DNA from 2 places in the Planococcus sp. BI3 genome. Region 2 is predicted to be linked to the other one. Evidence: riboswitches for the same ligand, from Rfam matches in the RefSeq annotation. Region 2 holds a riboswitch; the other holds the start of a gene.
What was found. Region 2 has a riboswitch for FMN ahead of ribE (riboflavin synthase). Riboswitches for the same ligand answer to the same signal wherever they lie in the genome.

Region 1: linked by a shared signal. The riboswitch ahead of AC1MEO_RS01670 (ECF transporter S component) and the one ahead of ribE (riboflavin synthase) in region 2 are both predicted to bind FMN.

Annotation. Positions count from the first base shown of each region.
Region 1 is NZ_CM155266.1:330,600-342,247, forward strand. It holds gene AC1MEO_RS01650 (response regulator transcription factor) at 1-304, shown strand, start outside; gene AC1MEO_RS01655 (ATP-binding protein) at 297-2,078, shown strand; gene sigX (RNA polymerase sigma factor SigX) at 2,125-2,658, shown strand; gene AC1MEO_RS01665 (hypothetical protein) at 2,648-3,829, shown strand; FMN riboswitch at 3,905-4,037, shown strand; gene AC1MEO_RS01670 (ECF transporter S component) at 4,183-4,764, shown strand; gene AC1MEO_RS01675 (ferredoxin) at 5,237-5,488, opposite strand; gene AC1MEO_RS01680 (YpbB family protein) at 5,595-6,620, shown strand; gene AC1MEO_RS01685 (RecQ family ATP-dependent DNA helicase) at 6,617-8,044, shown strand; gene AC1MEO_RS01690 (LysM peptidoglycan-binding domain-containing protein) at 8,259-8,909, shown strand; gene AC1MEO_RS01695 (CBS domain-containing protein) at 8,978-9,607, shown strand; gene AC1MEO_RS01700 (metallophosphoesterase) at 9,675-10,436, shown strand; gene AC1MEO_RS01705 (YpdA family putative bacillithiol disulfide reductase) at 10,503-11,471, shown strand; gene AC1MEO_RS01710 (asparaginase) at 11,541-11,648, shown strand, end outside.
Region 2 is NZ_CM155266.1:3,160,217-3,171,864, forward strand. It holds gene AC1MEO_RS15835 (protein-L-isoaspartate(D-aspartate) O-methyltransferase) at 1-174, opposite strand, end outside; gene msrA (peptide-methionine (S)-S-oxide reductase MsrA) at 332-1,012, shown strand; gene AC1MEO_RS15845 (PLD nuclease N-terminal domain-containing protein) at 1,150-1,344, shown strand; gene AC1MEO_RS15850 (ABC transporter ATP-binding protein) at 1,341-2,222, shown strand; gene AC1MEO_RS15855 (ABC transporter permease) at 2,219-3,004, shown strand; partial or broken gene AC1MEO_RS15860 (VOC family protein) at 3,102-3,505, shown strand; gene AC1MEO_RS15865 (metallophosphoesterase) at 3,603-4,427, shown strand; gene AC1MEO_RS15870 (GNAT family N-acetyltransferase) at 4,555-5,043, shown strand; gene AC1MEO_RS15875 (CHY zinc finger protein) at 5,078-5,401, opposite strand; FMN riboswitch at 5,610-5,780, shown strand; gene ribE (riboflavin synthase) at 6,118-6,747, shown strand; partial or broken gene ribB (3,4-dihydroxy-2-butanone-4-phosphate synthase) at 6,765-7,367, shown strand; gene ribH (6,7-dimethyl-8-ribityllumazine synthase) at 7,409-7,873, shown strand; gene AC1MEO_RS15895 (histidine phosphatase family protein) at 8,064-8,594, shown strand; gene AC1MEO_RS15900 (flavodoxin family protein) at 8,736-9,359, opposite strand; gene AC1MEO_RS15905 (LTA synthase family protein) at 9,466-11,286, shown strand; gene AC1MEO_RS15910 (YcjF family protein) at 11,351-11,648, shown strand, end outside.

The sequences.
Region 1 (11,648 bases), 1.1 Mb from region 2:
AGTCTTTCCGCATCTGACGATTGACCATGATGCCCACCGTGTCACAGCTGACGGTGTAGAAGTGAATTTAACTCCGAAAGAATACGAATTATTATACTTTCTGGCGAAAGCACCGGATAAGGTGTTTGATCGGGAGCATTTGCTGAAAGAAGTTTGGCATTATGACTTTTTCGGTGATTTGCGGACAGTCGATACGCATGTCAAACGTTTACGTGAAAAATTAAACCGCGTGTCGGAATCTGCAGCGAAGATGATTGTCACTGTATGGGGCGTAGGTTATAAATTTGAGGTCGGAAATGAATAGAATATGGAATAGTGTCGTCGGGAAGCTGTGGATTACGATCCTGCTTCTCGTTTCTTTTGTCCTTTTTATCGTGACGGTTCTGCTTCTGGAGTTTCTTGGAAACTACCATAGTGAAACAGTGGAAGAAGCATTGAACAGTGAAGCGAATATGATTGCGAATATTTTTAATGACCACGAGGAAGTGGCCAGTTCGCTGGGGATTATTGAAGATGTTATAGGTCCGGAAACCAACGCGGTTATCGCTGAAGAGCCTTATGACAGCAGTTATTATATTCATGATGGCATCAATGGTGACCAAACGCGTGAAAAGATATTAAATGAAGCTTCTTTTCAAAAGGTCTTCGAAACAAGCGAAACCGTAATGAAGGAGATGCTGCTGCCTTCATTGACCGAACAGAACCGCCTGGAGTCTTACATTGTTTTGGCAAGTCCGCTTCAGACAGGCGAAGAACAGCATGGCGTCGTCTTTATCTATCAATCATTGGAAGTGATGGACCGGACCGCAGAGCGGACAACCAATATTGTTTTCCTGTCAGCGTTCATCGCTCTTTTACTGACCACATTTTTTGCCTTCTTTTTGTCCTCACGAATCACGTCGCCGCTCCGGAAAATACGGGAAGGCGCATTTGAATTGGCAAAAGGCAATTTCGATTCCAAAGTCAGTGCAACTTCCAGTGACGAGATTGGCCAATTGGCTACGGCATTCAATCAGATGGGCCGCCAATTAAAGCATCATGTCGAAGTGATCAATCAGGAAAAAGAACAGCTATCCAGCATTTTGACATCGATGGCAGATGCGGTCATCACCTTTAACCAGGATAAAACCATTCTCTTAAGTAATCCACCGGCAGAGAAGCTGCTGCAGCAATGGGTCTTTAAGAACGGTTCTACGGAAGCGCAGCCGATGCCGCCGGAAATGCTTCATATGCTTGATCACGTACTGGTCTTTGAAGAGGAGATTGAGGAAGAGTTGGAGATTGAAGGTGCGTACTATGCCATCAATTTCAGTCCTTTATACAGTGGTGAATCCATTCGGGGAGCTGTCGCTGTTGTGCACAACATGACGGAACAACACCGCCTGGAGAAGCTGAGAGAAGATTTTATCGCCAATATCTCTCACGAACTTCGGACGCCGATTGCTATGCTCCAAGGCTATAGTGAAGCGATTCTCGATGATGTCGGTGCAACAGAAGAAGAGCGCCGTGAAATGACCAAAATCATCTACGAAGAATCACAGCGGATGGGTCGCCTGGTCACTGATCTGTTGAACCTGGCGCGAATGGAATCGGGGCATATGCGGCTTTATAAAGAAATTGTGCAATTAAATGGTGCCATCGAACGGATGACACTTAAATTTTTGCAGATTGCCAAAGAAAATGATGTCCAGCTGTCATTTGAAACCAGCATCGATGATTGGGCCGCCAGCGAAATTGATCAGGATCGAATTGAGCAAGTTATGACCAATTTGATCGATAATGCAATTCGCCATACACATGGAGGAGGGCAAGTGGTCGTTCGTGTCGAACAACAACAAGAGTATGCAAAAATATCGATAAATGATAATGGAGTAGGCATTTCAGAAAAAGATCTGGAATTTGTTTTTGAACGCTTCTATAAAGCGGATAAGGCCAGAACGCTTGGCAAAGGCGGAACGGGTCTTGGGCTGGCGATTGCCAGTAATATCATTCAAGCGCATGAAGGCAAGATCTATGCAGAGAGTATTGTAGGACAAGGAACTTCATTTGTCTTTTTACTGCCTTTGAAGAATATGTAACTTTCTAAAGACAAAGACGACTAATCCTAAGAACGGGGGGAGTATATTGAATGACTCCGTTTTCCATCGGCTTTACGAAGAGTATCACCAGGATGTCTTTCAGTTCTTGATATACCTGGTGAAAAACAGGCACCTGTCGGAAGATTTGATGCATGAAGTATATATTCGTGTTTTTCGTGCTTATGACCGTTTTGAGGGGAAAAGTTCCGAGAAAACATGGCTTTTTTCGATTGCCAAAAACGTGGCGATCGATCATTTCCGAAAAGCGGCAGTGCGCCAAAAGCATTCGATGGAGTTTTTTGATTGGGAAACGCAGCAATTGGTTTCGTCTGACCGGATTCCTGAAGAAGTATCATTATTGAATGAGGATAAAATTCTTTTGTATAAAACATTGGACACCTGTACGGGAGACCAGAAGATGGTCATCATTATGCGGTTCTTCCAAGACTTGTCGATAGCGGAGACAGCAGATGTTCTGGGTTGGACTGAAGGCAAAGTAAAGACCACTCAGCATCGCGCAATCAAATCCTTGCGTGAAAAATTAATAGCTAAGGAAGGGGGAGATGAAGATGCCGAATAGCAAATGGACCGATGAAACCATCGAAGATTTGTTAAAGGATTTCCCCGCTATAAAAGATAACCGGCCAAAAGAAGAAGTTTATAATCGTCTGGCCCAAAAAGAAAAGGTTCAAAAACGTCCGAAAAGATGGCTGCCTTTGCTGGTGGCTGCATTGGCGTTCATAACGATCGGCATACTGGTAGCTGCCATCCTTAGCCAAAATGGGATGGATACCGCTCAAAATCCGGAAAATTCGAGCGATTCAACAGCGACTACAGTTGAAGAAAATGCCCAAGAAGAAGCTGAAGGTGGAGAATCCGGAACCGGAGAGCCTGGTCAATACTCCACAGCTCAAGTGGATATTCCGCTGCGGACAGCGGTTTATGAAGAAACTATTGGTGATCAGACATTGATGACCATTGGGCTGACCGAAAATGCTTTTGTGGTACCTGTGTCTTTCTTGATTCCCAATGAACAGGTGGCAGCTGCATTTGGAGGTGACACTCCGACCTCGCTTGATCTCTATCAAGAATATGCTGGGAAAATTGATGAAACGCTGCTTGGTTTTGATGAATACCATCCGTATATTGGATCCTTGGAACCAACGGCGACGGGTATTCGCCACCTGCTGCCGCAAGATCATCAATATGATCTGGCTTCTGCCAGTATCGGAGTTTATTTTAATACTCTGTCTGAGACATTTTCTGATGTCCCTGAAATTGAAGTAGCCAATGAAGATGGTTCAGCTGCAGAGTTTTCCGAAATCGGTCCTGTGGAGCCAATTGTTCCGGTGCAGGAAAACATTGCTTACTATTCCTTTGAATCTTCAAGTGGTGAAGTTTACCTTGTGCCCGGATATGATATGCCGTTTGCTTCAGTGAGCGACGCAATTGGAGCACTTGCAGAAAGCCCGAACGATTTTTACAGAGCCACAGTTCCGCAAAATGCAGATATTAAAGTGTCGGAGACGGATGGCCTTGTCCAAGTTGAATTTCAGAATTCCTTCGATTTGAACTCACTGGACACTCTGGAGGCAGTTCGAATGATTGAAAGCTTTGCGTTGACAGCTGACGCATTCGGCAAAAGAGTAGAAGTGGAAGGGCTGCAAACAGAAACCTGGAATGGTTTCGACTTCAGCCAGCCGTTGCCAATTCCGGTGGAACCTAATCTTCTGGTATGGCCGGTACAATAAGGAAAAGAGCGTTGTAAACAAATTTGTTTACAATGCTCTTTCTTTATACTAAGATTAGGGCATAACAAAATATCGATTCATCTTCGGGGCAGGGTGCAATTCCCTACCGGCGGTAATTGAACTCTGTTCATAAGCCCGCGAGCCGTAAAACGCAGGATTTGGTGAGACTCCAAAGCCGACAGTATAGTCTGGATGGGAGAAGGTGAAGGTGCGGACGTTTGTCGTTTACATGTAGACGGAACGCTTATTAAGTGTGCCTTTTCTCCCTTAAGTGCTTGTTGCTTAAGGGTTTTTATATGTAAAAGCGGGGTCCAAGCCTTTCTTCTGGTGAATCACGACAAGGAGAGAGGAATATGAAGAACAAGAAGTTGCAAACGATGATCGTTATTGGGATGTTGAGTAGTATTTCGTTTATTTTGATGCTATTCAACTTTCCGCTACCCGCTTTACCTGCTTTTTTGAAAGTGGACTTCAGTGATGTTCCGGCATTAATCGCAGCCGTTACAATGGGCCCGGTAGCAGGGATTTTAGTGGCATTCTTTAAAAATGTATTGGATTGGCTGTTTGCAGGAAGTCCAACAGGGGTTCCGGTTGGCCACATGGCAAATTTCGTGACAAGCATGTTATTCATTTTGCCGGTTTATTTTATCTATCACAAAGCAGCAACTAAAAAGGGTATGGCTTTCGGCTTAGCAGTCGGGACATTATCTATGGCAATCGGCATGAGCATTTTAAATTACTTCGTTTTCTTGCCGATGTACACGTATTTCCTTAACATGCCAGCTGAAACAGGCAGTATCCTGTTCGGCACCATCGTTCTGGGAATCCTACCGTTCAACTTAATCAAAGGCCTGCTCTTGACTGCAATCGTCCTGCTGATGTTCAGCAGCATGCACACGTGGATCGAAAAGCAGCGTTCCTATTATTTATCATAAAAAAGAAAAGCGTAAGCGCCCGTGTAGCTCTGCCGGGCATAAGGCGGACCAGCAGAGTGGCGCTCTTTGCCACGGCGCTGGGTTGGCTTATGACCCAAAGAGCTGGGCGCTGGAGTCTGGACAAAGAAAAGCGTAAGCGCCCGTGTAGCTCTGCCGGGCATAAGACGCTCTGGCGAAGCGGCATGTTTTCAGCCGCACAGCCAGAGTGGCTTATGACCCAAAGAGCTGGGCGCTGGAGTCTGGACAAAGAAAAGCGTAAGCAGCCGTTAAGCCCCGACAAGCGCTGGAAGCCTTACCGGTAATGGCGCTCTTTGCCACGGCGCTGGGTTGACTTATGACCCAAAGAGCTGGGCGCTGAAGTCTGGACAAAGAAAAGCGTAAGCAGCCGTTAAGCTGTGACAAGCGCTTTACATCAAAACAAAAAAGAAGGCGTTCAGCAGTGATAAACTGCCGAACGCCTTTTCTATTTGGATCAGTCTTCGTATTTTAAAGGGTCGCCTTCAAAAGATGAATCTGCAACTTTGATGGAATCTGTTGGACATCCTTCAAATGCATCTTCCATATCTTCCTCGAGTTCGTCTGGAACTTGTTCTGTCCCCATGTTATTATCTAAAATAACAAAAGCGATTCCTTCGTCATCGTAATCATAAATATCAGGTGCAGCGGCACCACAAGCACCACAAGCGATACAAGTATCCTTGTCGACAATGGTATACTTAGCCATATTGTTTTCCTCTCCTTTATCTCCGAACAAGTTCAGTTATGCTATCGTATTTATTCTAAAGGTGTTTGAGGAGTTTTTCAACCCAAAACCGCTAGGGGGCGCAAGCTTGTTATTTACCGAACTCATTTTAGCTATTATGAAGGCCGTCAATCGGCAACGTACCGTCTCTTCTCCCTATCATTTGATAAAAGGGAAGAAGTCCGGACAAACGATACAGGATATCGGCTATTTCGGCCTGTATCCTTATTTTGGCGTGTTGCCGAAACTTGATAAGAAAGCCTATGACCATGCGGTTCAGCACTTGTTTTCACAAGCTTATCTGTTGGCTAATGACCAAGTAGTCGATTTATCCGAAAAAGCCTTGGATTTGGACATTGCAGCCTCTCCGTTGAATGGCTGGAAATACCGCGGCAATGAGAATCTTTTTTTTAGCCGATTGTCACTAATTGTACAAACTTTATCTCATATTAGCCAGCAGGAAAAAACTTTTGATCCGATTGTCAGCAACGAAGAAATACAGAGCTGGGTAAAAAGCTATTTAAACCGGATACAGTTTCGCAATCTGGCAGTAGCCCAAAGGTTTACCGAAGAGCTTGTAGCTTCATTAACCGATACCGATATTTCTGAAACCCATAAAATGATACTAATGGAGCGTCTAACAGGTTTTGGATTGAGTGGGTTGACATGGCAGCAAATTGCAGCTTCCAAAAACCTCACCGTCATGGATGTTCAATTGATGGCTGTTGAAGCTCTGCACGGCTGGATGGCGGTAATTGAGCAGGCCAAACCCCCGCTCTTGATGGGTCTCATGGAAGGCATCATTCAGCAATCCTCATTGACAGAAACCGCCCAGCGTACAGAAAAACTGTTCGAGAGGGGATTTTCTTTAGAGCAGATCGCTTCTCTTCGCCAATTGAAAACCAGCACCATCGAAGATCATTTCGTGGAGCTGGCGATGAATGATCCTTATTTTAATTACACGCAGTTTGTAGATGCGGGATTATATGAAGCGATCATTGCTGAAAGCCGTCGCCGGAAAACAAAGAGATTGCGTGAAATCAAAGAGCATTTGCCGGAAGCCAGTTATTTTCAAATCCGCTTGGCTCTGGCGATTAGGGAGGAACAAGGATGAATCTGGATGAATTATTATATTCTGCCTACGGTTTTACTTCATTTCGTCCGGGACAGCGGGAAATCATTGAACGGATATTGGCTGGTGAAGACGTTATTGCGTTGCTGCCGACCGGAATGGGAAAATCAATCTGTTACCAGTTGCCGGCGAAAGTATTGCCGGACAGTATTCTGATTGTATCTCCTTTGTTGTCGCTGATGCAGGATCAAGTCGCTCAATTGAAAAAAATGGGCGAGAAATCAGTGGTCGCCATCAACTCGTTTTTAAAACCGGAAGATAAAGAGCGGATTTGGAGCAGCCTCGGCTCTTATAAATTTATTTTCATATCGCCGGAAATGCTTGTTCAGCCTTTTGTTAAAAAAAGGTTGCAGCAGCTCCGGATTTCGCTGCTGGTGGCCGATGAAGCTCATTGCATCTCCCAATGGGGATTTGATTTCCGGCCGGATTATTTGCGGATTTCAGAAATTCTTCCCGTCCTCAATTTTCCGCAGGTTTTGGCCTTGACTGCGACTGCGACAGACAAAGTCACTGAAGAAATAAAAAAATACCTTGAATTGGAACAACCTTATGTTTACAGCCATCCGATGGACAGAAAAAATATTGTCTATGATATAAAAAAATTCGAAGATAACCGGGAAAAGCTCGAATTTCTGAAGGGCTTTATTCAAAAATTCAACGGTCCCGGAATTATTTATGCAGGTACCAGAAAAAAGTCCCAGGAACTGTCTATGCTTTTGACAGAGCATGGCATTTCCTCAGCTTTTTATCACGGGGGAATGGAGCACCAGGACCGTGTTTTTGTCCAGCAGCAATTTCAAAACGGGGAGCTGCAATGGATCTGTTCCACAAATGCTTTTGGGATGGGTGTCCATATCCCGAATATCCGCCACGTCATCCATTTTCAATTGCCGACCTCGGTAGAAGGGTATGTTCAGGAAGTGGGAAGGGCGGGAAGAGACGGCCAACCGGCTTTGGCTACGCTGCTCTATGCGCAAGGGGACGAGGCCTTGCTCGAAAGCCTCATCATGGATGACTTGCCCACCCAGTACGAAATCGAAGCGGTTTACCGCGATGGCGGTGCTGCAACGCATCTGATCGACCAAGGCATTGTCCGGGAGACTGCCTTTCGCGTGCTATCTTATTGGATCACCAAATTGCCTTTGGAAGGCATCATCAGGCAAATGGAAGAGCTGAGAAGCGGCAAAAGGCAGCAGGCGGCAAAAATCCGTGAATTGATCTCGCGTGAAGACTGTCTGCGGAGCTATATTATCGAATGTTTTGATCAGCAGCTTACAGACAAACCGGTCAATTGTTGTGTTAACGATGGAATAGATTACAAGGTTTTTGAAGCTTTTTCATATCCGAAAGAAAAACAATTATCCCTTGAATGGCAGGACCGTTTACGTGTAATATTACCTATATAAGAATCTCATTAACTAACATTTACAAATGAGCCTTTTTTCGTCATAATAGATATATTAGTACAGATAGGGGTAGTCATTTATGGGGAATAACAGTTATCATGAGTCGATCGAGAAGAATCGACAGGAAATATCGGTGGACAAAAATTCAGCGTTATCCAGAGCTGCTCAGAGGCAGGCACAAAAGCCTAAGGCCCCAAAAAGCAAAAGCCTCTTGATGCCTGCATTATTTTTTATATTTATATTGATTCCGGTTTCTTTGCTGATTTATGTAGCTTTCTTATTTGAACCCGACGATTCATTGACAGCTAAACCCGCAGAAAATGAAGTAAGCTTCGAGATGAATTCCCAACCATCCACTACTTCCGTTGCTGCGGCAGAAAAAGAAGAAAAAGAAGCAGCAGAAAAAGACAAGGCTGCGGCAGAAAAAGAAGCAGCTGAAGCAAAAGCAGCTGAAAAAGCTGAAGCAGAGGCTGCAAAAAAAGCAGAGGCTGCTGAAGTGAAGGCGGAAGAGGAAGCTGCCGCGAAAGCCAAGGCTGCAGAAGCGGAAGCCCAAGCAAACGCTGAAGCCAAAGCTCAAGCGGAAGCAGAAGCTAAAGCAGTGGCGGAAGCCCAGGCCAAAAAAGAGGCAGAAGCCAAAGCTAAAAAAGAAGCGGAAGCCAAAGCCAAAGCAGAAGCTGATAAAAAAGAGGAAGTTCCTAGTGCCAACGGCAAAACCTATGTTGTGCAGTCAAGTGAAACGCTTTACCGCATTGCCGTCAATAATTACGGAGCAGCCGGTGCAGCCGCTGCGGTGGAAAAAATCAAACAGGCTAACGGGTTGAGTTCAAACAGCATCAGTCCTGGGCAGACCTTGATTTTACCCTGATCAATCAGTTCCAAAAAAAGTGGCCGGACAGGAAATATGCGTTAGATATTAGAGAGTGGGGCGAGCAGATGTTTGTTAAAAGTGCAATGGTCAAACGTGAAAAATGCCATACAGTGAAATTAAATGATTCAGTACAGATAGGTTTTGACCTGTTGGAGAAGTATTCAATTGATGCTTTACCGGTAGTAGAAGGAACGGAATACAAAGGGATCTTCAGCTGGTACTATGCATACCGTGCATTTTTCTATTCTGGAAAAACGAAAGAAGAGTTCAACAGTTCAACTAAAGTCAGCGATGTAATAGTCAATGAAGATGTGTATCTGAATATTAATGATGTATATGAAAAAGCGTTGGTTGAATTGAACGATTTTCCAATTATTGCAGTTGTCGAAGACCGGCAATTTTTAGGGATCGTCACCCGTTTTGACATCGTCAACCAATTGCAGAGTGCTTTTGGGATGAACCAACCGGGCTATCGCATTACTTTTACTTCGGTAGAATCGGAAGGCCGCATCGGTCGGCTCGGAGAAATCATTGAAAAATACAAGGAATCCGTAATTTCCCTTGTCACTTTTGATGAAACCAATAAAATGGTTCGCCGCATTGTACTGAAGATCAAAAAGAAGGACAATATCACCCGTTTTGTGAAGGAGCTGGAGAAATCCGGATTCCGTGTATTGGACATCGCAGAAGATTAATAGCAGAATAAGACGAAAAGCATAAGCCTCGCTTATGTTTTTTCTTCTTTTTGGAAGGAAGCCCGACATGAAATATTTAATTCAACTAGTTTTGGCAGCGTTGGCGTTTCTTCTTTTTATGGCACGCAATGCCTTTTCGGAAAAACTCGTGCACGCAACCATTGAATTGCCTGCTGCCAAGCCGTTTGAGCCCTTTAAACTCCTGTTTATTGCGGATGTCCACCGAAGAGTCATCCAATCCAAAACAATTGATTTCCCCGTGGATATTATTATTATCGGAGGCGATTTGGTGGAAAGGGGTGTGCCGCTGGGACGCGTTGCAGAAAATATAAAAACTTTAACGGCTCATGCTCCAGTATATTTTGTTTGGGGAAATAACGACCGGGAAGTCGACGAAACTTCGCTCCGGAAAATTTTCAGGCAGTATGGGGTAAATGTGCTGGATGATCAATCGGTGACCTTGTTCGGCAATGAGCGGCTGAAGTTGGTTGGATTTGACCATTTCGGTTTCAAGCCAAATGGGTTGAAACATGCTTTCGAAGACGTCAATGACCAGGATACGGTGCTGTTTGTTTCACATACCCCATTTGATTTCCAGAAGATAAGAGGCGAATATTCAGCAGACCTGCTGCTCGCCGGCCATACGCATGGCGGCCAAATCCGTGTCGGCCCTTTCGGTTTATTCAGAAAGGGTTCGATGAAAGTAAAGGATGGCCGTGTTGAACTGATCAGCAATGGTTTTGGAACGACCACTTTGCATCTGCGGCTGGATGCGCAAGCGCAATATCATTTACTGGACATTCGCCCTAAAGTTAAAGTGCCCGAATAAAAATTTGTCACGAGCCGGCTAAATCCATTATGCTAGATAAGGATCAAGTACAGGAGATGTTTTGGAATGGAATATGTAGATGCATTAATTATTGGAGGCGGCCCCTGCGGCTTGTCAGCGGCTATCGAGTTGAAGAAACTGGGTCTTTCCCCGGTGGTAATCGAAAAAGGGAATGTCGTCAATGCGATTTTTAATTACCCGACGCACCAAACCTTTTTCAGCACCAGTGAAAAACTATCGATTGGCGATGTGCCTTTCATCATTGAAGGACGTAAACCCAAGCGCAATCAGGCATTGGTCTATTACCGCGAAGTCGTCAAACGGAACGGTGTCGACATACGCCCTTTTGAAACGGTGGAGCGTGTGGAAAAGAACGGCCTGTTTACGGTGACCACATCAAAAGGCGAATACCAGGCCAAATATGTAATTGCTGCGACCGGTTACTACGACCAGCCCAACAAACTTGAAGTAGAGGGCGCAGACTTGCCGAAAGTGATGCATTATTTCAAGGAGGGGCATCCTTATTTCGATCAGGATGTCTTGATCATCGGCGGAAAGAACTCTGCTGTCGATGCGGCTCTTGAATTGCATAAGGCAGGCAGCCGCGTAACCGTGTCCTATCATGGCACGAGCTACTCCAAAAGCATCAAGCCATGGATTCTGCCGGAGTTTGACGGCCTGGTGAGAGGAGGGGAAATCACGATGCTGTTCGATTCGATGATCGACAAGATCACGGACAGCAGCGTCGAGTTGACAGTCAATGATCAAAAAGAGACGATTCCCAATCAATTCGTTTTTGCGATGATCGGCTATCACCCCGACCATCAATTCCTGCAATCGATGGGCATGTCCATCGATCCAGTTTCCGGCCGGCCGACCTTCAATGAAGAATCGATGGAAACCGAGGTCGACAATCTTTATATTGCCGGGGTCATTGCGGCAGGAAATAATGCCAATGAAATCTTTATTGAAAATGGACGCTTTCATGGACAGCAAATTGCGGAAGCTATTGCAAAAAAAGAAAGCACAGATTGATTGTGCTTTCTTTTTTATGGTCTTGAAAATTAAGGCTGAATAATTGGAACAGGAAAGGAAGTTGGAAATATGAAGAAGAAAGTATCGTTGATTACGACAGGCGGGACCATTGCGAGCAGGGAAATTTCCAACGGACTTTTAGAATCCGGTGCGATTTCAGGAAAAGAATTGGCCGAA
Region 2 (11,648 bases):
CTGAAGATCAAGTGCCAGCGTCATTTCAAGAACCAAGGATGGTTGAGAGATGGTTTGTTCAAATCCAATAGGCAGGGCTTGGTCAAAAGAGGCCAGGTCTTTGTTGGCGTCCATAAAAAAGCTGCGGTCCATCTGCTTGAAATAGGAAATGATTTCTTTTCGTTGGCTGTTCATTACATGCACCTACTTTCTTTTATTGGAACTGCACCAAAGGGAGTATCTAAGCCATGCATTTTCTGTTCAGTCTTGTTACATTAATTTTAAGGAAATCGTCGCGAACTGTATAGTAATTGCTCTGGAGATCCAGGTTTTTAAAGAAGGGATGATCAGGATGGAATTTCAGCAAATGACCATTGAGGAAATCGAAAAAGGGCTCCATCAAAATGATCAACCCTTGGAAATCGCAACATTCGGGATGGGCTGCTTCTGGGGACCGGACGCCCGGTTTGGAAGTATCCCTGGAGTCGTCCGAACGCGTGTCGGCTTTGCGGGCGGAACGCTCCCGTCTCCTACTTACCGCAGAATGGGCGATCATACGGAAACAGTCCAAATTGAATTCGATCCATTGATGATCAGTTATGCAGAGGTGCTTAGGGAATTTTGGCAGAATCATTACCCGAATCGTGATAATTATAAAGGGAGACAGTATATCTCTTTGCTGCATTACCACACAGAGCAGCAGCGGCAAACGATTGACGGAATCAGAGAGGAAATGGAGCTGCAGTTAGGGGAGCCGATCGAAACGGAAATTTCACCTTTCAGCCAATTCACTTCGGCCGAGGAACGTCATCAAAAATATTACTTGAAGTGTTATCCTAAGGCGTTGGAACAGACTGCCGAAATTTACCCGGATCAGTCACTGCTGACGGACTCAACTTTCGCTGCCCGGTTAAACGGATTTGTGAAAGGCTACGGTACAAAAATGGGTGTACTGGAGGAAATAGCACACTGGACCATTGGGGAAAATGAAAAGGCTTATTTGAGTGATCTCTTTTCAAAGATGAAATGGTAAGCAAGGCAAAGGGAGAAAAAACCGAACGAACGCCGTCTTCGGTTTTTTTGTGTTTTGTAAAAAAAGGGAAAGGCAGCGAAGGCAGAGAACATAGAACTATACGGTCTTTCAAAAATAGATAGAAGAGGTGACATCCAGTGGATCAAACAACTTTGATTTTGGCATTGCTGCCAATCCTTATCATTCAACTGGCTTTGATGATTTTTGCGTTGGTGGACTTGATAAAAAACCCACATCCAAACGGTCCGAAATGGATGTGGGGCGTACTTATTGTCGTCATTAACATTATCGGACCCATACTTTACTTTGTTATCGGGAGGAGAAATTATTGAACATCGTAGAGATAGAAAGGCTTACCAAACGTTATGGACAGGAAAGCGCGGCTGAAGAGCTCTCTTTTGCATTGGAAGAAGGCACTGCTACGGCTTTAATCGGTCCGAATGGAGCAGGGAAAACGACCACTTTATCGATGTTGGCTGATCTCCTGTCTCCATCAAGTGGAAAAATCACCATGGCTGAAGGGCTGACTATCGGCTTTCTTCCCCAGTATCCGCAATTTTTCCCTTGGTTGACAGCTCTTGAATTTACGGAAATGGCTGCAAAATTAAGCGGTATCGAAGCAAAAAAAGCAAGATTTCAGGCAACACGCACCCTGGAATTTGTGGGTCTTGGAACTGCCTTAACTAAAAAAACAGGAGCTTTTTCAGGAGGCATGAAACAGCGTCTGGGTCTTGCGCAAGCCATTGTCCATCAACCCAAGCTGCTTCTTCTGGATGAACCGATTTCAGCTTTGGATCCCACTGGCCGCCGGGAAATCATGGACTTATTGAAATCCCTGCAACAGGATACGACCATTCTGTACTCGACCCATATTTTAAACGATGCGGAAGAAATGACGGACCAGTTGTTGTTTATGAGAGACGGACGGCTGATTGAACAAGGCTCGTTGAATGAAGTCAGAAGTCGGCATGCCAATCCTTGTATCCGAATCCGCTTTCAAAACCATGCCCAAGCGGTGGAGTTTGCTGAGGGACAAGCGTGGAAATCCGAAGTTAAAGAGGATTCCATTTTTCTTCCGGTTCAGGAAGATGGTCCAAGCATGCCACAGGTGCTTCAGGTTCTGGCTTCTGAAAGACAGGACATTCTGGGGGTCGAGTTCCAAACGGCTTCATTGGAAGAAATCTTTTTAAAGGTGGTCGCTGCCAAATGAAGCAATTCGGCATTTTGATGCAAAAAGAATGGCGGGAAAATTTACGGAATTATAAAGTATATTGGATACCTGCTATTTTCATCCTTTTGGGCATTACAGAGCCTGCGGTGAATTATTTTCTTCCGCAAATACTGGAGGCATCCGGCGGTTTGCCGGAGGGGGCAGTATTTGAAATGCCGACTCCTGCACCGGAGCAGATTTTGATGGCAGTTATGGAACAATTTCAAACCATCGGAATCGTCGTGCTGATTCTGGCATATATGGGAACCATAGCTGGAGAACGGAAAAGCGGCACGGCCACTTTACTGTATGTGCGTCCGCTTTCCTTCCCAGCCTATTTTCTAAGCAAATGGGCAACGGCTGCGGTTATTTCCCTGGCCAGCGTTTGGCTCGGTTTCTTTTCGGGCTATTACTATACATTGTTATTTTTCGGAGAGGTGGAATTCATCAAGCTTCTTCAAATGATGGGCTCATACAGCTTTTGGGTGCTGCTGATCCTTACCGTTGTCTTGGCTGCTAGTGCCGCTTTGCCGAATGGCGGACTTGCCGCGGCTGTCGCATTCGCGGTATATGTACTTCTTCAATTGGCCGATGGTTTATTCGGAGCGAATTGGTCTGTCTCGCCAGTGAAAATCCCTCAATATGCAGCAGCCTGGCTGACAGGGAACCCGGATAACGCCAGCCTATGGGGATCCATCGGACTTGCGGTTCTTATGATTTTCATTTTATTCCTTTTAGGCAGCTGGTCAGCTCAGAAAAACAAAGCCAAAACCAAAGTTTAGTTTGGAAATGAACGGGACAAATATCCGTAAGAGCTTCGCTGAAATCTGTACTTTTGTTGGGGTTAGTAGGCAACGTGGCCAAAAGGAGCTGGAGCAATTGCTGCATCATGTTGAACTCAATGTTTCAAATTTAGCGGAAGCCAAATCATTTTACAGCGAGCTGTTGCCGCCGCTAGGGTATGCCTTGTTTCAGGAATGGGAGAAAGGCTTCAGCTACAAGTCGGGCCTTACGTATATCGTGTTTGTACAAACTGAGGAAAAATTCCGGGAGATTCCATATCACCGGAAACAAACCGGATTGAACCATTTGGCATTTCAGGCGGTTTCGCGCGTGCAAGTGGACGAGATGGCTGAAAAAATGAGACAATGGGGAGCGCAAGTCTGTATGAAGACCTCCATCCTTATGCAGGTGGTCCAAATTATTATGCGGTTTTCCTTGAGGGGCCTGATCGCTTGAAAATTGAAATCACAGCACCAGGTGAAGTGGGCGTCCATGCATAAGGAAAGGATGGAGCGTTTTTCGCTGTGCCACAAAGTAAAAGATGAGGGGCTTTACAACCCGTTAGACTGAATCAAAATCGAATAGAGGTTAATTTTTATGAAGAAACTCGCAGTATTTATACTGCTCGTGCTAGTGGTATGGGGTGGAGTTTGGAGCAGCAATAAGTGGATACAAACCACTGAATATACGGTAGCATCCGAGGAGTTGCCGGAAGCTTTTGATGGATCGAGAATAGTTCAGGTATCTGATCTGCATAATGCGACTTTCGGTAGAAATCAATCGTCGTTGATCGAAAAGGTGGAGGCGGCTGAACCCGACGCCATCTTTTTGACTGGAGATCTTGTGGACAGCAACCGTTATGATTTGGATGCTAGTTTGGTGCTGGTGGATGCGCTTGTAGAGATGAGTCATGTGTATTACGTGACAGGGAATCATGAGGTGGCTTCCAATAAGGTGGAAGAGATTACAGATGCTTTGAATGCACGTGGAGTCACGGTTCTGGCGGATGATTCGGTCCAATGGGAAAAAGACGGGGAGTCCATCCAGATTGCGGGAATCGATGATCCATTGATGGAGCCCGATATCCATGAGGATGAAGCCACTCGGCATAGCCTCGACCGTGCACAACTGACGGACGATTTCACATTGTTGCTGGCGCATCGTCCGGAATACCTGTCCACCTATGCAGAAGACGGTGTAGATGTTGTTTTTTCAGGCCATGCACATGGCGGACAGATCCGTATTCCGGGTATTGGCGGCTTGATTGCCCCGGGGCAAGGGTGGTTTCCGAAAGTGACAGAGGGGATCTTCGAAAAAGATAAATCGAAGATGGTCGTCAGCCGCGGACTTGGCAACAGTACTTTTCCTGTACGTATCTTTAACCTGCCGGAAATTGTTGTCGTGACACTGGAAAAGGGATAAGGCAACTGAGGAAAAGCGATTTATTGCAGGCAATTTCCGGTCTATACAATTGCCGCCTATCCAGTTTTTGGATTCAACGGTAGTTGATTACTTCAGCCAGTGAACGCAAACAAGGAGGCTGCTTAAGTTGATTAAGAAAAAGGAAGTTTCATTGCATCGTTATTCCTCTAAAGTGTCGATTGATTATGATTTGCCGCCAGTTCAACTCGAGTTTACCCGGTTGCCCAAAGAAATTGTGGAAAAAGATGCTAAAGATCCATTAAAGCATTTCATCATCATCAAAGCGCGCGGAGAAGATGCCGGTTTTTTCGAATTGGATGAATCGGAGGACCGGAAGAAATACTCGGACAATCCGAAAGCTTTGCTGTTGAGGGGATTTTCCGTCAATCCGAAATACCAGGGCAGAGGAATTGCAACAGGTTCAATCTATGCATTGCCGGAATTTATGGAAACAGAATTTCCAGATTTTGATGAAGTCGTGCTCGGCGTCAATGCCCGCAACATACCGGCTCAGCGCCTGTATCAAAAAGCAGGGTTTAAAGACACGGGCAGACGGATTATGCGCTCTAAAGGCGAGCAATACGTCATGTCCCTGTATACCAATAAAGCCAAGTGACAGCAGAAATGCAGCCGCTTGGCTTTTTTTGCATTTATTCGAAGTAAAGGTGCTTATGCAGGCTGCAGCCTGGATTGAACGGTGAAGAACAGCTTGGGCACTTTGATGCACAGGCTAAATAGTCGTCAATAGACAGTTCATGTCCGCAAGTCCCGCATAAAACCGCTTTTTCATGGAAACGGCCTTTTGGCCAAACCTGATGTGTTCCGCAGCCGGCAGCTCTATGGCATTCGAAGCATGGGAAATATTCCTGGCAGCAAAAAAACTTGATGGCGATGCGGTCAATGGGTGAATGATAATGGGCACAACGTGTTTCGGCGTCTACGCCGATGCCTTTCACTGGGTGGTGATGGGCCATACGGATCTTCCTTTCTGAAACGGGAATAGAACGCATAAATGGAATCATGGCGATTTTCTTGCCATCTGCCTACAGGCGTTTGATCTGATGTGTTGGCGAAGAAGCGGGCTGGACTGCAGCAGGACGCAAGCTCGATAAAAATAATCAGTTGGAATTTATGGGGTTCAGTTTCTTTCTATGCTACTATGAAAGGGACGAAACTACGAATCTAATTCTTCGGGGCAAGGTGAAATTCCTTACCGGCGGTGAGCAGGAAACTGCAAGTCCGTGACCCGTTTGGGCGAATGCAGGCATAGGCCACTATGCGGTGCACGCCCAAACGGTGGAGCTGGTGAAATTCCGGCACCGACAGTTACAGTCTGGATGGGAGAAGAATCTAGAGATCGGTTTCGTTATGTGCCTCTTCTTTTCAATGAGTTGAAATTGAAAGGAGGAATTTGTATGACCAAACACTTTTTTCAGGGACCAGTCTCTGAAATTGCAAGGCGACCGTCTTTAATCCTGCTCCTTTCCTTCGTGGAAAAAGAGCTTTTTCAAGGTATGAAAAATTGCTGGACAACCAGCCATCTTGACAAAGAAGCAGGGCACATGCACAGAGTAACCTTCAGAATATTCCTTTCCCCACCACCCATACGCCCCATGGTGGAAAACACCCAATTACCCGTAAGACCCCAATTGAATAGGCTTTTTCGGCCCGAACGGAGGAGTGTGCCGATATGTTTACAGGCATAGTTGAAGAAGTCGGACACGTTGCGTCAGTCCGTACTAAACCTCAGGCCATGGAATTGACGATTTCCTGTGCACTGATCCTAGAGGACATCAAGCGCGGAGACAGCATTTCCATTAACGGAGTTTGTTTGACTGTCTCTACATTCAATTCACACACGTTTACAGTCGATGTCATTCCGGAAACGGTCAAGTCTTCGACGATGAGCGGATTGAAAGCAGGCGGACGCGTAAATTTAGAGCGTGCAATGCCAGCCAACGGCCGTTTCGGCGGCCATTTTGTCAGTGGCCATACAGATGGCGTCGGCGTTATCCGTTCAGTGAAAAAAGAGGCGAATGCTGTGACCAAGACAATTGAGCTGGATTCCCAGCTGATGAAGTATATGATGCTGAAAGGTTCAATCGCAGTCGATGGCACTTCATTGACGATTTTTGCGCTTGGCCATAATACGGTGACCATTTCCTTGATTCCAACTACACAGGAAGATTCGCTGTTAGGCGAAAAAGGCATTGGCGAAAAGGTCAATATCGAATGTGATCTGTTGGCGAAATACACCGAACGTGTTCAAACAGCAGAACCAAAAATCAGCAGAAGCTGGCTGGCGGAAAACGGATTTTAAAAGGAGGCGCTGAAGAGATGTTCTACACCGTAGAAGAAGCCGTTGCAGATTTGAAAAATGGCAAAGCCATCATCGTCATCGATGATGAAGATAGAGAAAACGAAGGCGATTTTATCGCGTTGGCAGAGTTTGCTTCACCTGAGATCGTCAACTTGATGGCGACTGAAGGAAGAGGGCTGATCTGTGTGCCGATTGCCCAGTCAATCGCTCAAAGCTTGCAGATTGGTTTAATGACCGACCACAATACGGATGAATTCGGCACGGCTTTCACCATCAGTATTGACCATAAGGATACGACGACAGGAATCAGTGCTTTTGAACGTTCGCACACGATCACCAGTTTGGTGAAGGCGGATGCAAAGGCAACAGACTTTAAACGTCCAGGGCATATTTTCCCGTTGATTGCGAAAGATGGAGGAGTACTTGATCGTACGGGACATACCGAAGCGGCTGTCGATTTGGCGAAGCTTGCGGGATCATCTCCTGCAGGGGTCATATGCGAAATCATGAACCCTGATGGCACAATGGCACGGGTGGACGATTTGCTGAAAGTGGCGGAGCGTCTCGGCCTCGGTATTCTTACAATCAAAGACCTGGTATCCTACCAGCTAAAAAATCAAAACACGACAGCCTATTAATCTACCAGAGGAGATGGAACTGAATGACTGTACATTTTGAAGGATATTTAAACGGTGAAGGACTGCGGATCGGCATAGTTGTCGGACGTTTCAACGAATTTATCACGAGTAAATTGCTTGGGGGCGCAGAAGATGCTTTGAAGCGCCATGGCGTTGGAGCAGACGATGTCTCTATTGCCTGGGTGCCAGGTGCTTTTGAAATTCCCCTTGTTGCCAAAAAAATGGCGATGAGCGGAAACTATGATGCGATCATCACGTTAGGAACAGTCATCAGAGGCGCAACTCCACATTTCGACTTTGTCTGCAGCGAAGTCGCGAAAGGCGTATCAAGAGCCAGTGACCAAGCCAATATTCCGGTCATTTTCGGCGTCTTGACGACAGACTCGATTGAACAGGCTATCGAACGCGCAGGAACAAAATCCGGCAACAAAGGCTGGGAATCAGCAGCTGGAGCCATCGAAATGGCGAACCTTATGAAAAAATTATAATACATGGCTCCTGAGCTTTTGCTCAGGGGTTTTTTTGAGGTTAAAAAATGGGTTTTGGGGAATGGAATGTATAAGAGCATTGGGTCTGTCGAATCATGGATAGCCTGCCAATAGAGAAAAAAGCGAACTTATTTTTACGGATCTGTCGTATGCACCTGTATGGAATGATGTTTGGATTAGGGGGAGAATTATGGACAAGACAATCTATTTAATCAGGCACTGCCAAGCAACCGGGCAGGAACCGGATGCAGAATTGACTCTGACGGGACACAAGCAGGCACAGGAATTAGCGGAGTTTTTGCAGGGGCAGCAAGTGATTCATTTTATCTCCAGTCCTTTTACACGCGCTATCCAATCGATCGAACCGGCAGCCGACCAGCTGGATTTGCCGATTGAAATTGATGACCGCTTGGCAGAACGCGTTTTGAGTTCTGAAGATTTACCAGACTGGATGGAAAAGTTGGAGGAATCTTTTGGAGATGCAGATTTAAAACTTGCTGGAGGCGAATCGGGAAAAGAAGCAACTGCCCGCGCACTGGAAGTTTTAAATGAAATGAAGGACAGAACCGCAGCGGTGACTCATGGAAACTTACTCGGATTATTGCTGAAGCACATGGACTCAAGCTATGGATTTTCGGAGTGGAGAAAGCTGACGAATCCGGACGTCTATGAAGTAACTATAAAACAAGGGACTCCTTCTGTGACGCGTATTTGGAGCTGATTCCATAAAGGGGAATACAGATCTGCCGGTTTTGGAAGTGGGCGCGTGACTGTCCGTAAAGCTAGGGGAAAGAGCCGGCAGCTTTTAACGTGCTGCCGGCCTGCAGCGTCCGCCTTTGCTGCACCTAGTTTGATAGGCCAATTATTCAAGTGTATTTCCTTCATTTGGAATCGGCTTGTTTTTTAGCATGCCCGCTAGATGATAAGTATTGTAGGCAAGCCGCTGAATAGCTGATTTTGTGAATTCGTTGTCTCGGCCGGCATCCATATAGGAGTCACCAGGCCCTGCTTCTCCGACCCAGTAGGCATCCACATTCGGCGGGATGACAAAACCGATATGGGACAGGCCGTACAGAATGGAAGCGGCTGAGTGTTTGGCCCCATCTTCATTTCCAGTTACCACGGCACCGCCGACTTTATTATAGAAAATGGATTGTCCTTTGTCATTGGTGACGCTGCTGCTGCCGTACAGGCGTTCGATGGCTTGCGTGGCCAATGAACTTTTTTCTCCCAGCCAGATGGGTGTACCGATAATGACAATGTCTGCAGCCAGTACTTTATCAAGAATCTGCGGCCATTCATCTCTCTCGCCCATGTCTTCCTGGACGCCATAAGCTATGGCGTAATCAGCCAAACGAACAATTTCAGATTCGACACCCAATTGATTATAGTGGAATTGAACATCATTGATGAAGCCTTCTGTATGAGAAGGTTCTTTCGATTTTTTTAGTGAAGTGTTTAAAAATACTGCTTTTAATGTTTGCATAGTATCGCTCCTTTTGAGTAGTCAGTCTAACTCTCCTATTCCCTTTTGCAACTGATTTATGCAACCCCCAATTCGGGTGTTCGTCTGTAGAAAAGAGGTGTTTTAAATGAAAAAAAAAGAGGCGATCCCCTATGTACTGGTGTTTCTGCTGTTATTAATCAAAGTAGCTGCTTTCCGCATGCTTACCTTTGATGCAACATCAATTTTGCATATCGCATTGGTTGAATTTCCGATGTGGGCTTTCTTCCTGTCGGTTGTTTTGATTATGGCTAAAAAACAGGTATGGCGAGCGGTCTGGTTATTCAATTTGCTGATTTCTGTCGTCTTTTTTATAGTTACACTTTACATTCGCTATTATTCTACAATTCCTTCTTATTATGATTTGCAGCAACTGACGCAGACTGGTTCTGTCAGCAATACCATCACGATGCTGGCGACTCCTTGGGACTTCCTGTTTTTCCTGGACGCTGTTTTAGTGGTGTTCATTGCGCGCCGTTGGAGAAAGCCTGAAAAGTCAGCGGCCATGAAATATGTGGCTGTCGGCATGTCTGCAATTTGTGCGGTCACCATTGTTCATGCGCTTCAGAAACCAATTATTGACGTTTCCTATTTCGCAAAAGAAAATGGCTTCCTGCAATCTCAACTAGCCCAATTGTATAGCCGCTCGACTGAGACTGCTCACGCCTCTTCAAGCAAACTATCGGCAAAAGAACTGGAAGAACTTAAAGGCAATAAGTACGTGGAAGTCAACGAACACGAAGGTTTTGGAGTTGCCGAAGGCCGCCACTTGTTCGTTATTCAAGTGGAATCTCTGCAGAATTTTGTCATTGGGAAAAATTTGAATGGACAGGAAATCACTCCGAATCTTAATAATCTTTTGGATGAAAGTGCTTATTTTTCAAACGTCTTTCAGCAGGTAGGAGCGGGGACCACTTCTGATGCCGAATGGATGGTCAATACAGGTTTATATCCACAGGGAATGATTCCCACAGCCAATAGCCTGACCGGTAAAGAAGCACCTTCGTTGGCACGGACGTTGAAGAAGCAAGGCTATGGCTCTGCCACTTACCACGCTGATGACGTGACGTATTGGAACCGGGACGTCCTTTATCCGGTTCTTGGCTATGAAGAGATTTTCTCGATTGAGGAGATTCCGAATATCAAACAAGTTGGTTTTGGACCAGCCGATGAAGTGCTGTTTGATTTTGCAGCGAACGAACTGCCCCGTCAGCTCGAGGAATATGAACGCATCTACGCCAATATCGTCACAGTCACCAGCCATACACCATTTGAAATGCCGGAATCCATGCAGTATTTAGAGTTGCCTGCTGAATACGACGGCATGTACATTGGTAATTATCTGCAATCCATCCGCTATGCAGACGAACAGATCGGCTTGTTCATCCAGGAATTGAAAAAACAAGGGATTTATGATGAATCTTTGATTGCTATTTTCGGAGACCATTCGGGTATGCATGGCACCCTGGTTACCGAAGAAGACCAGCAATTACTGACTGGCTTTTTGGGGCATGACTATTCATTGAAAGATCAGTACACCATTCCACTGATTTTCACAGGCGGAAATCTTTTTGAAGAAACCGAACTGACGCGTCTGGGAGGCCAGACGGATATTATGCCAACTTTGCTGGCTTTGCTTGGAGTTGAGCATGATGAGCCGATGATGGGCCATAACCTGTTCCAGTACAAAAAGAATCTTTTGGGCATGCGCTATTATTTGCCGGGAGGCTCTTATGTCCAGTCGGAACAATTTTATAAAGCGCCGGGAGCGAAACTGCCGGAAGTCCTGTACGATTTGAAAACCATGGAAGAACGCGGGAAAAACAGTGAGGCCAAAAAGCATATTGATGATACAGAAACTTTGATGAATTACGCAGATAGTTTATTGAAAGGCTATATCAAGGAATAATTTCCTCAGTCAAGAGGAAGCCGTTATAATAGACAGTAAGCTAGGAATAAGGGGGAAAAGCTCTATGGTAAAAGAATTTGAAAAAGAAGTCATGCAGGCAATGGACAAGATGTTTGAAAACGAAATGAAAAAAGTCAATGATGCACTCGATCAGGAACTGTTGATTTCGTTGATCGGTGAAGTGAATGCCGGCAAGTCTTCTACCGTCAACAAAATCATCGGAGAAGATATTGCCAGCACCAATCCAATGCCGGGGGAAACGGTCAGTGTGGATCCCTATAATATCCGCGGCCTGGAAAACATCAAATTCATGGACACACCTGGATTAAATGATCCAAATGATGAAAACCCTAAAAAAACGC